Regions from separate parts of the Enterobacter hormaechei subsp. xiangfangensis genome, predicted to be linked through region 1. Evidence: predicted binding sites of a transcription regulator. Region 1 holds the regulator's gene; each other region holds the start of a gene.
The links. Region 1 encodes Fur, which represses iron uptake genes when iron is present. Its sites were predicted from a motif close to ATAATAATGAGAACNACTATCAA; they were not measured.
Positions count from the first base shown of each region.

Region 2: feoA (ferrous iron transporter A) is a predicted target of Fur. The motif match lies at 1,048-1,070, and genes of this name have one in related genera.
Region 3: bfd (bacterioferritin-associated ferredoxin) is a predicted target of Fur. The motif match lies at 734-756, and genes of this name have one in related genera.
Region 4: ftnA (non-heme ferritin) is a predicted target of Fur. The motif match lies at 985-1,007, and genes of this name have one in related genera.

Region 1 is NZ_CP017183.1:1,329,250-1,331,453, reverse strand. Features, by position in the region: gene fldA (flavodoxin FldA) at 1-386, shown strand, start outside; gene fur (ferric iron uptake transcriptional regulator) at 678-1,124, shown strand; gene chiQ (ChiQ/YbfN family lipoprotein) at 1,216-1,542, opposite strand; gene chiP (chitoporin ChiP) at 1,590-2,204, opposite strand, start outside.
Region 2 is NZ_CP017183.1:4,270,679-4,272,882, forward strand. Features, by position in the region: gene BFV63_RS20495 (Tex family protein) at 1-791, shown strand, start outside; gene feoA (ferrous iron transporter A) at 1,111-1,338, shown strand; gene feoB (Fe(2+) transporter permease subunit FeoB) at 1,369-2,204, shown strand, end outside.
Region 3 is NZ_CP017183.1:4,206,244-4,208,447, reverse strand. Features, by position in the region: gene tuf (elongation factor Tu) at 1-612, shown strand, start outside; gene bfd (bacterioferritin-associated ferredoxin) at 791-985, shown strand; gene bfr (bacterioferritin) at 1,058-1,534, shown strand; gene BFV63_RS20155 (prepilin peptidase) at 1,518-1,991, opposite strand.
Region 4 is NZ_CP017183.1:2,837,039-2,839,242, forward strand. Features, by position in the region: gene BFV63_RS13635 (RpiB/LacA/LacB family sugar-phosphate isomerase) at 1-367, opposite strand, end outside; gene yecR (YecR family lipoprotein) at 613-951, shown strand; gene ftnA (non-heme ferritin) at 1,152-1,649, shown strand; gene BFV63_RS13650 (YecH family metal-binding protein) at 1,686-1,922, opposite strand; gene tyrP (tyrosine transporter TyrP) at 2,115-2,204, shown strand, end outside.

The DNA.
Region 1 (2,204 bases):
TCCTGCTGCTGGGCATCCCCACCTGGTACTACGGTGAAGCACAGTGTGACTGGGACGATTTCTTCCCGACGCTGGAAGAAGTAGACTTCAACGGCAAGCTGGTTGCCCTGTTTGGCTGTGGCGATCAGGAAGACTATGCTGAGTATTTCTGTGATGCGCTGGGCACTATTCGCGACATCATTGAGCCACGCGGTGCGGCGATCGTCGGTCACTGGCCAACGGCGGGTTACCATTTCGAAGCTTCCAAAGGTCTGGCAGATGACGATCACTTCGTTGGCCTGGCCATTGATGAAGACCGTCAGCCAGAGCTGACCGCTGAGCGTGTAGAAAAATGGGTTAAGCAGGTTCGTGAAGAGCTGAACCTGGACGATATCCTTAACGCCTGATATCCCTGCGGCGCAACTCCGGTTGCGCCCGTTTTCCAGGTAAAACCGATTAAATTAATTGCTACAAACTTTTAACTTTTTCGCCCAGACCTGTACAATATCCCCCTGGTAAAAAGTGGGTGCCATCGAACAAGTTTGTTGGTGATACCACGTTTTTATAAGCATACTTTGCTTGAGACTTGCAGTTTTCATTTAGCCATGGCAGTTCTATAATGAGACGCATTATCCCAAGTGCATTTTCTGTCACTTCTTCTTTTGAAGTGAATCGTTTAGCAACAGGACAGATTCCGCATGACTGACAACAATACCGCATTAAAGAAAGCTGGCCTGAAAGTAACGCTTCCTCGGTTAAAAATCCTTGAAGTGCTTCAGGGGCCAGACAATCACCATGTCAGTGCGGAAGACCTTTATAAGCGTCTTATCGATATGGGTGAAGAGATTGGGCTGGCAACCGTCTATCGTGTGCTGAACCAGTTTGATGACGCGGGCATTGTTACTCGTCATAATTTCGAAGGCGGTAAATCCGTGTTCGAGCTGACTCAGCAGCACCACCACGATCACCTGATCTGCCTCGACTGTGGCAAGGTCATTGAATTTAGCGATGATTCCATTGAATCGCGCCAGCGTGAAATCGCCGCCCGTCATGGCATCCGCCTGACCAACCACAGCCTGTACCTGTACGGTCACTGTGCTGAAGGTGATTGCCGCGAAAATGAACATGCGCACGACGCAAAATAAGTGAGTGTTCATACTCTGAGCCAGCCGTGAGGTTGGCTTTTTTTTGCCTGAAAAAAGCCCGGTGACGCTGCGCCACCGGGCGTAAAGCAACTTATTTATTGTTATTGCGTATCTCGTTCCAGATCTTATCGCAACGCTTCGCCACTTCCTGATCGTTACCGGTTTTACGCGCCTGAATACAGGCCTGGTAATCCATTACGCGAACGTTTTCCTGCGTGGCGAATTGCTCATGGGCTTTGTCTTTTTTCAGCACGTTCAGCACGCTTTGACAGGCCTCAATCTTCTCAGGTGAACCCTGTGCGGTATTGATGCACGCGCTGTAGGCCTCTTTCAGACGGGAGTCCTCTTTCGGCACCTGATCCTGCGCGCATGCCACCAGCCCGAAGGTCAGCAACGCAACGATTACCCTTTTATTCATCATGTTCAGTCTCCATAACGGCGGGACACCGCCCGCCGCAGCATTCCTCAGAAGATGGTAAATGGCGCAATGACCATGAATTTCACGTCACGTTCATCCTGGAAGATGTTGCCGTAGCCGCCCGCGTAGCTCGGGATATCGGAGTGGTTGTCATACTGGGTGAAGTGCAGTTTGAACATCGTGCCTTTCGCACGGCCCTCCTGAAGGGTATAAATCGCATCCAGACTGTATGAAGACTCTTTCAGACGGTAGTTCGGATCGTAGTACGCGTCTGGCGTTGCCATATCCCCGGGCTTCGCATCCCAGGCGTACGCGTAGGATGCTCCCACTGCCCAGCCGGGCAGGTTCCAGTTTTTCAGGTCATACATTGCCCCGAAGAAGACCGCCTTTTCGCCGTCGGCGTTAAAGTCAGAGCGGTTATCCCACCAGATATCCAGACGACCGTTAGAGGAGGCGTAGGTAGGCGTCATACGTTGCAGGAAGTAACCCTGCTGCCCTTCTGCCTTGACCCATGTTCCCTCCAGACGCAAATCAACCTGACCTACCTTGTAGCCGAAGGTCAGCGCCTGTAACCACGCGGTGCCGTCATAGATATCATTTACGCTGCCATCACTGACCTTGTCGCGCGTACCGTAGAACTGATAGCTGGTGCTCAGCGGGCT
Region 2 (2,204 bases), 1.7 Mb from region 1:
GTATGATGGCACAGAATATCGTCGCCTGGCGTGATGAGAACGGTCAGTTCCAGAACCGCCAGCAGCTGCTGAAGGTGAGCCGTCTGGGGCCGAAAGCATTTGAGCAGTGCGCGGGCTTCCTGCGCATCAACCACGGCGATAACCCGCTGGATGCCTCTACCGTTCACCCGGAAGCGTACCCTGTTGTTGAGCGCATCCTGGCCGCGACTCAGCAGGCGCTTAAAGACCTGATGGGCGACAGCAGCGCGCTGCGTAACCTGAAAGCGGTGGATTTCACCGACGAACAGTTCGGTGTGCCGACGGTCACTGACATCATCAAAGAGCTGGAAAAACCGGGCCGCGATCCGCGTCCTGAGTTTAAAACCGCGACCTTTGCTGACGGCGTGGAAACCATGAACGACCTGCTGCCGGGCATGGTGCTGGAGGGGGCGGTAACCAACGTCACCAACTTTGGCGCGTTTGTGGATATCGGCGTGCATCAGGACGGTCTGGTGCATATCTCTTCCCTCGCCGACAAGTTCGTTGAAGATCCGCACACCGTGGTCAAAGCGGGCGACATCGTGAAGGTGAAAGTGCTGGAAGTGGATCTCCAGCGCAAGCGTATTGCCCTGACCATGCGTCTGGACGAGCAGCCGGGCGACACTAACGCGCGCCGTGGCGGTAATGGCGGTGGCCGTGAACAGCAGCGTCCGGCAGCGAAAGCCGCGAAGCCACGCGGACGTGACGCACAGCCAGCAGGCAACAGCGCGATGATGGATGCGCTGGCAGCGGCGATGGGTAAGAAACGCTAATGCTGTAAATGCCCGGTGGCGCGACGCTTACCGGGCCTACGGTTTTGTAGGCCGGGCAAACGCAGTGCCGCCCGGCAAGCAGGCCGCAGGGAATTAAAATAAATAAGTTGTATCCATATTTAAACCACGAATTATCACCTCATTAACAAATAGCCTTCTTTTTATTTTCACCTCAATTTCGCAAATATTGAGCAAGGTCAAGCAGACCGCAAATTAATACGATTAACAACATCCCGTCACATTTTTATTATTGCTGATAAAAACTATTCTCATTATCATCGCAGTGTAGATTATTTAACCTCTCGTGGAATCAGGCGCTATGCAATTCACTCCAGACAGTGCGTGGAAAATTATCGGTTTTACCCGTGAGATAAGCCCGGCCTATCGGCAGAAGCTGCTGTCCCTGGGCATGCTACCCGGCTCATCGTTCCAGGTGGTGCGCGTTGCGCCGTTGGGCGATCCTGTTCATATCGAAACCCGACGCGTTAATCTGGTTCTGCGTAAAAAAGACCTCGCATTAATTGAAGTTGAATCTTTATCCCGTTAACAAGCCAGCGGTTTCAGTGAGTCTATTACAATGAAAAAATTAACTATTGGCTTAATTGGCAATCCTAATTCCGGCAAGACAACCTTATTTAATCAGTTAACCGGCGCACGCCAGCGTGTGGGAAATTGGGCAGGCGTGACGGTGGAACGCAAAGAGGGCCAGTTCACTACAACAGATAATCAGGTCACGCTGGTTGATTTACCGGGGACCTATTCACTCACCACGATTTCATCCCAGACCTCACTCGATGAGCAAATTGCCTGCCACTATATTCTGAGCGGCGACGCGGATCTGCTCATCAATGTGGTGGATGCCTCCAATCTCGAACGAAATCTGTACCTCACGCTACAGCTGCTGGAGCTGGGTATTCCCTGCATCGTAGCGCTTAACATGCTCGACATCGCCGAGAAGCAAAAGCTGCGCATCGACGTCGACGCCCTCTCCGCCCGTCTGGGCTGCCCGGTGGTTCCGCTGGTTTCTACCCGCGCGCGCGGCATTGACGCCCTGAAGCTGGCGATTGACCGCCACACGGGCAATGCCGACGTCGAACTGGTCCACTACGCCCAGCCGCTGCTGCGCGAAGCCGGGCAACTGGCGCAGGAGATGGACAACAGCATGCCCGCCAGACAACGTCTGTGGCTTGGCCTGCAAATGCTGGAAGGCGATATCTACAGCCGCGCCTACGCAGGCGATGCGGCTGATAAGCTGGGCGTCGCGCAGGCTCGCCTGAGCGACGAGCTGGACGATCCCGCTCTGCATATTGCGGATGCGCGCTATCAGGCTATCGCCGCTATCTGTGACGTGGTCAGCAATGCATTAACCGCTGAACCCAGCCGCTTCACCGCCGCCGTGGATAAGATTGTGCT
Region 3 (2,204 bases), 1.8 Mb from region 1:
CTGGCTGGCTACCTGGATTCTTACATCCCAGAACCAGAGCGTGCGATTGACAAGCCATTCCTGCTGCCAATCGAAGACGTATTCTCCATCTCCGGTCGTGGTACCGTTGTTACCGGTCGTGTAGAGCGCGGTATCATCAAAGTTGGTGAAGAAGTTGAAATCGTTGGTATCAAAGAGACTGCGAAGTCTACCTGTACTGGCGTTGAAATGTTCCGCAAACTGCTGGATGAAGGCCGTGCTGGTGAGAACGTTGGTGTTCTGCTGCGTGGTATCAAACGTGAAGAAATCGAACGTGGTCAGGTTCTGGCGAAGCCAGGCTCAATCAAGCCACACACCAAGTTCGAATCTGAAGTGTACATTCTGTCCAAAGACGAAGGCGGCCGTCATACTCCGTTCTTCAAAGGCTACCGTCCACAGTTCTACTTCCGTACAACTGACGTGACCGGTACCATCGAACTGCCAGAAGGCGTAGAGATGGTAATGCCAGGCGACAACATCAAGATGGTTGTGACTCTGATCCACCCAATCGCGATGGACGACGGTCTGCGTTTCGCAATCCGTGAAGGCGGCCGTACCGTTGGCGCGGGCGTTGTTGCTAAAGTTCTGGGCTAATTAATTATCCCTGAAATAAAAAGGACGCTTCGGCGTCCTTTTTTGTTTTCTACCGTAAAGTCGCTGTCATAAAAATTCGCATTTTTTGTCTTCTCCCGCCACGTATTCCGGCGCCTGTGCTATTGTAATCATAACCATTCTCACTTACACTTTGCGCATATTTTGAACGGGAGTCTTTATGTACGTTTGTTTATGTAATGGTGTAAGCGACAAAAAAATTCGTCAGGCCGTTCGCCAGTTTCAACCACAATCTTTCCAGCAGCTTCGCAAGTTTGTTCCGGTGGGAAATCAATGCGGTAAATGCGTTCGCGCAGCGCGTGAGATCATGCAGGACGAACTGATGCAGATCCCGGAATTCAAAGAGATCGCGTAAGCCTCTATCTTTTTTTTGACATCCCCGTAGCCCGATCTACGCTTCAATGAGTGGAAGCGGAGGGACTATATAATGAAAGGTGATGTTAAAATCATAAGTTATCTCAATAAATTATTGGGAAATGAGCTTGTCGCAATCAATCAGTATTTTCTCCATGCAAGAATGTTCAAAAACTGGGGACTGACTCGCCTCAACGATGTTGAATACCATGAGTCCATTGATGAAATGAAACACGCCGATAAATACATTGAGCGTATTTTATTCCTCGAAGGCATTCCTAACCTACAGGATCTCGGAAAACTGGGCATCGGAGAAGATGTCGAAGAGATGCTGCGTTCTGATCTCCGGCTGGAGCTGGAGGGTGCAAAAGACCTGCGTGAAGCCATTGCCTATGCGGACAGCGTACATGACTACGTCAGCCGCGATATGATGATCCAGATCCTGGCCGATGAAGAAGGGCACATCGACTGGCTTGAGACCGAACTGGATCTCATTAGCAAAATTGGCCTACAGAACTACCTTCAGTCTCAGATCAAAGTGGAAAGTTAATCAGGCTTTCCCAGCCAACGCATAAACCCGCTGCCGCCAGAAATGGCCCAAAAGGCAGTGGGTTTTTTAATGCCTGCTTATCAGGAGTAAACAACGAGAAAGCAACCAGATACAGCAGAGCCATTAACGCGGCTACGAGTGCCAGTACTGGCAGTACACACCAGCCATGCCATGCCCCCAGCGCCGCCAGATATTTTATGTCGCCATATCCCATACCTTCACGTCGGCAGATGAGCCGATATCCCCAATAGATAACGGCGAATCCGGCGTATCCTGCCAGCGCACCCACCACCGCGCTCGGCAAAAAATCAGGATGGAGGCACAGCTGGTAAAGCAGGCCGGTCCATAGCAGCGGGCAAAGAAATTTGTCGGGAAGAAGCCCCGTGCGAATATCGGTGCGAACAAGCAAGGCCGATAACGCAAAATAGATCACCAGAAAGGGGAGGGACAGTAGCATAGCGAGAGCCTCAAAACGGTTTGAGCGCATACTCGTAATAATCTGCATGTCCGGCAATGTGCAAAAACAGCAATTGCGTAGCGGCTTCAGACAAAGAGTTGAGAAGGGATACTTTGCATAAAAAAATGCGAGGCCTTACGCAGAGTACGTCTTTAGCGCTTAATTTCTAAACGGCACTTGCGTCTTCCCCAGATTTACGTATAATGCGCGGGC
Region 4 (2,204 bases), 1.5 Mb from region 1:
CTGCCCCCCAGCCGAAGCCCTTTGCAAAAGGCAGAGAAAGCGCGTTACCGTTGTTGATTTGCGCAAACAGGAAGGCATCCGCAGGATCGATGCAGTAACCGCAAATCACACCCGGATGGATGTTCAGGGACATCAACGCGCCCTGCCCGGTACCGCAGCCGGTGACAACAAAATCGACAGCTTTAGCGTTAAGCAGAATGCTCGCCATGATGCCCAGGTGAATATAGGTGAGATGATGATCGTTCTCATCACTCATACCGACGTTATAGACCGGGAAACCTTTCTCATCAGCAACGGCTTTCAGCTCATTAAGGATGATGGGATTTTTAGCGGCCTGGCTGTTTTCCATCATCAGTGCAATTTTCATCTTGTCTCTCCTGAATGCATGGCGGGCGATCCCGCTGTGGATACTTTTTCCACTTAACCTTACTATCAAACAAACACACTTTCAAATTAAGTGAAAACTTGTTTTAAAAAACAAAGATGCGCTCACAATTTCGCGCGGTGGCCCGGCTCGTTGCACAGTGAGAGGGCAGATCCTCCGGCTATTCCGGCCATTGCGTCACATCGCGTTGGTTACAATGGCGTATTTCCCGTCACGCAGAGTGAACCATGAAACGTATAATCATAGCCGGAACGATCCTGTTGCTCGCTGGGTGCAGTATCAACCGTCAGGCAGAAATCAGCAGTACGGATGCCCCAAACGGAATTGTGCGCCTCGACTATGGCCAGGCCATGCTGCAAAACGCCTGGTCTGATGAGTATGTTAATAACGGTACGGCAACCAAAGCCTGTCAACATATGGGCTACGCCACCGCGTCAGCCTACGGGCAGCCAATTAAAACCTGCACCCTGATCAGCGGTTCACTCTGTCTGAACGAAAGTGTGACCATTCAGTATAAATGTCAGGGATATGCTGTTACCTCTTCCAGCCAGAATCCGTGGTATTAACCGCTACTGCCAGTCACGCTGGCAGTTTATTTAATAAGAACTAAAACAATTCTCATTAATAAATATAAATAGCGGCAATGCGTTTTATTCCCATTCGTATTTTTAATAAAGAAATATTTATTTTACTTTTTGCAAATAATTAAATAACAAATTATAGTGTCGCTCATCGTGAACCAGAATTAATAAACCGGAGCTGCACCATGTTAAAAACTGAAATGATCGACAAGCTCAATGCGCAAATGAATCTTGAGCTTTTTTCTTCCCTGCTTTATCAGCAGATGAGCGCCTGGTGCAGCTATCACAGCTTTGAAGGAGCGGCCGCCTTCCTGCGTCGTCATGCCCAGGAAGAGATGACGCACATGCAGCGTCTGTTTGATTACCTGACGGACACCGGCAGCCTGCCGCGTATTGATAACGTGGCATCCCCTTTTGCCGAATACGGCTCTCTTGATGAACTGTTCCGCGCCACCTATGAGCACGAACAGCTGATCACCCAGAAAATTAATGAACTGGCTCATGCCGCCATGACCAGCCAGGATTATCCAACCTTTAATTTTCTTCAGTGGTATGTGGCTGAACAGCACGAAGAAGAGAAGCTGTTTAAATCCGTGCTGGATAAATTATCTCTGGCAGGTAAATCCGGGGAAGGTCTGTACTTCATTGATAAAGAGCTGTCGACGCTCGACACGCAGAATTAACAGAAAAGCGGTGCTGAGTTTTCAGCACCGTTTTATTTAATGACGGCAAATTTTACTTTCGTGAGTGGAAAATCCGTCTGCTGCCGGAATGAATTTTCCGCGCGCCGCCAGAAACGCCACCAGCTCCGCGGCCGTCATCTCTGAAGCTGAACAGGTATGGAAACGCGCCGCTTCGCCAAAGCGGGCATGTATCGCCTCAACCAGACTCTCCTCAGTATACCGCTCACCTGACTCAATCATCATATTCAGCACGTCGTGTCCGTGAATTGACATGGTTACCTCTCGTAAATAAAAAAGCAGACTAAACGCTCCCTCCACGGCACGCTTTGCGCTGGCTCAGGTTACCCTTTTCTTTTTGTAAATTAATTTTTACACCCTATGTAACGGTGATTTGACGAGACCGGGCTTTTCCCTTACTCTGCGCCGCAGAATGAGTCGCGGTATGGAAGCGTTGTAGAGGAAAGCGTGAAGAACAGAACTCTGGGAAGTATTTTTATCGTCGCCGGAACGACAATTGGCGCAGGAATGTTGGCCATGCCGTTGGCTGCCGCTGGC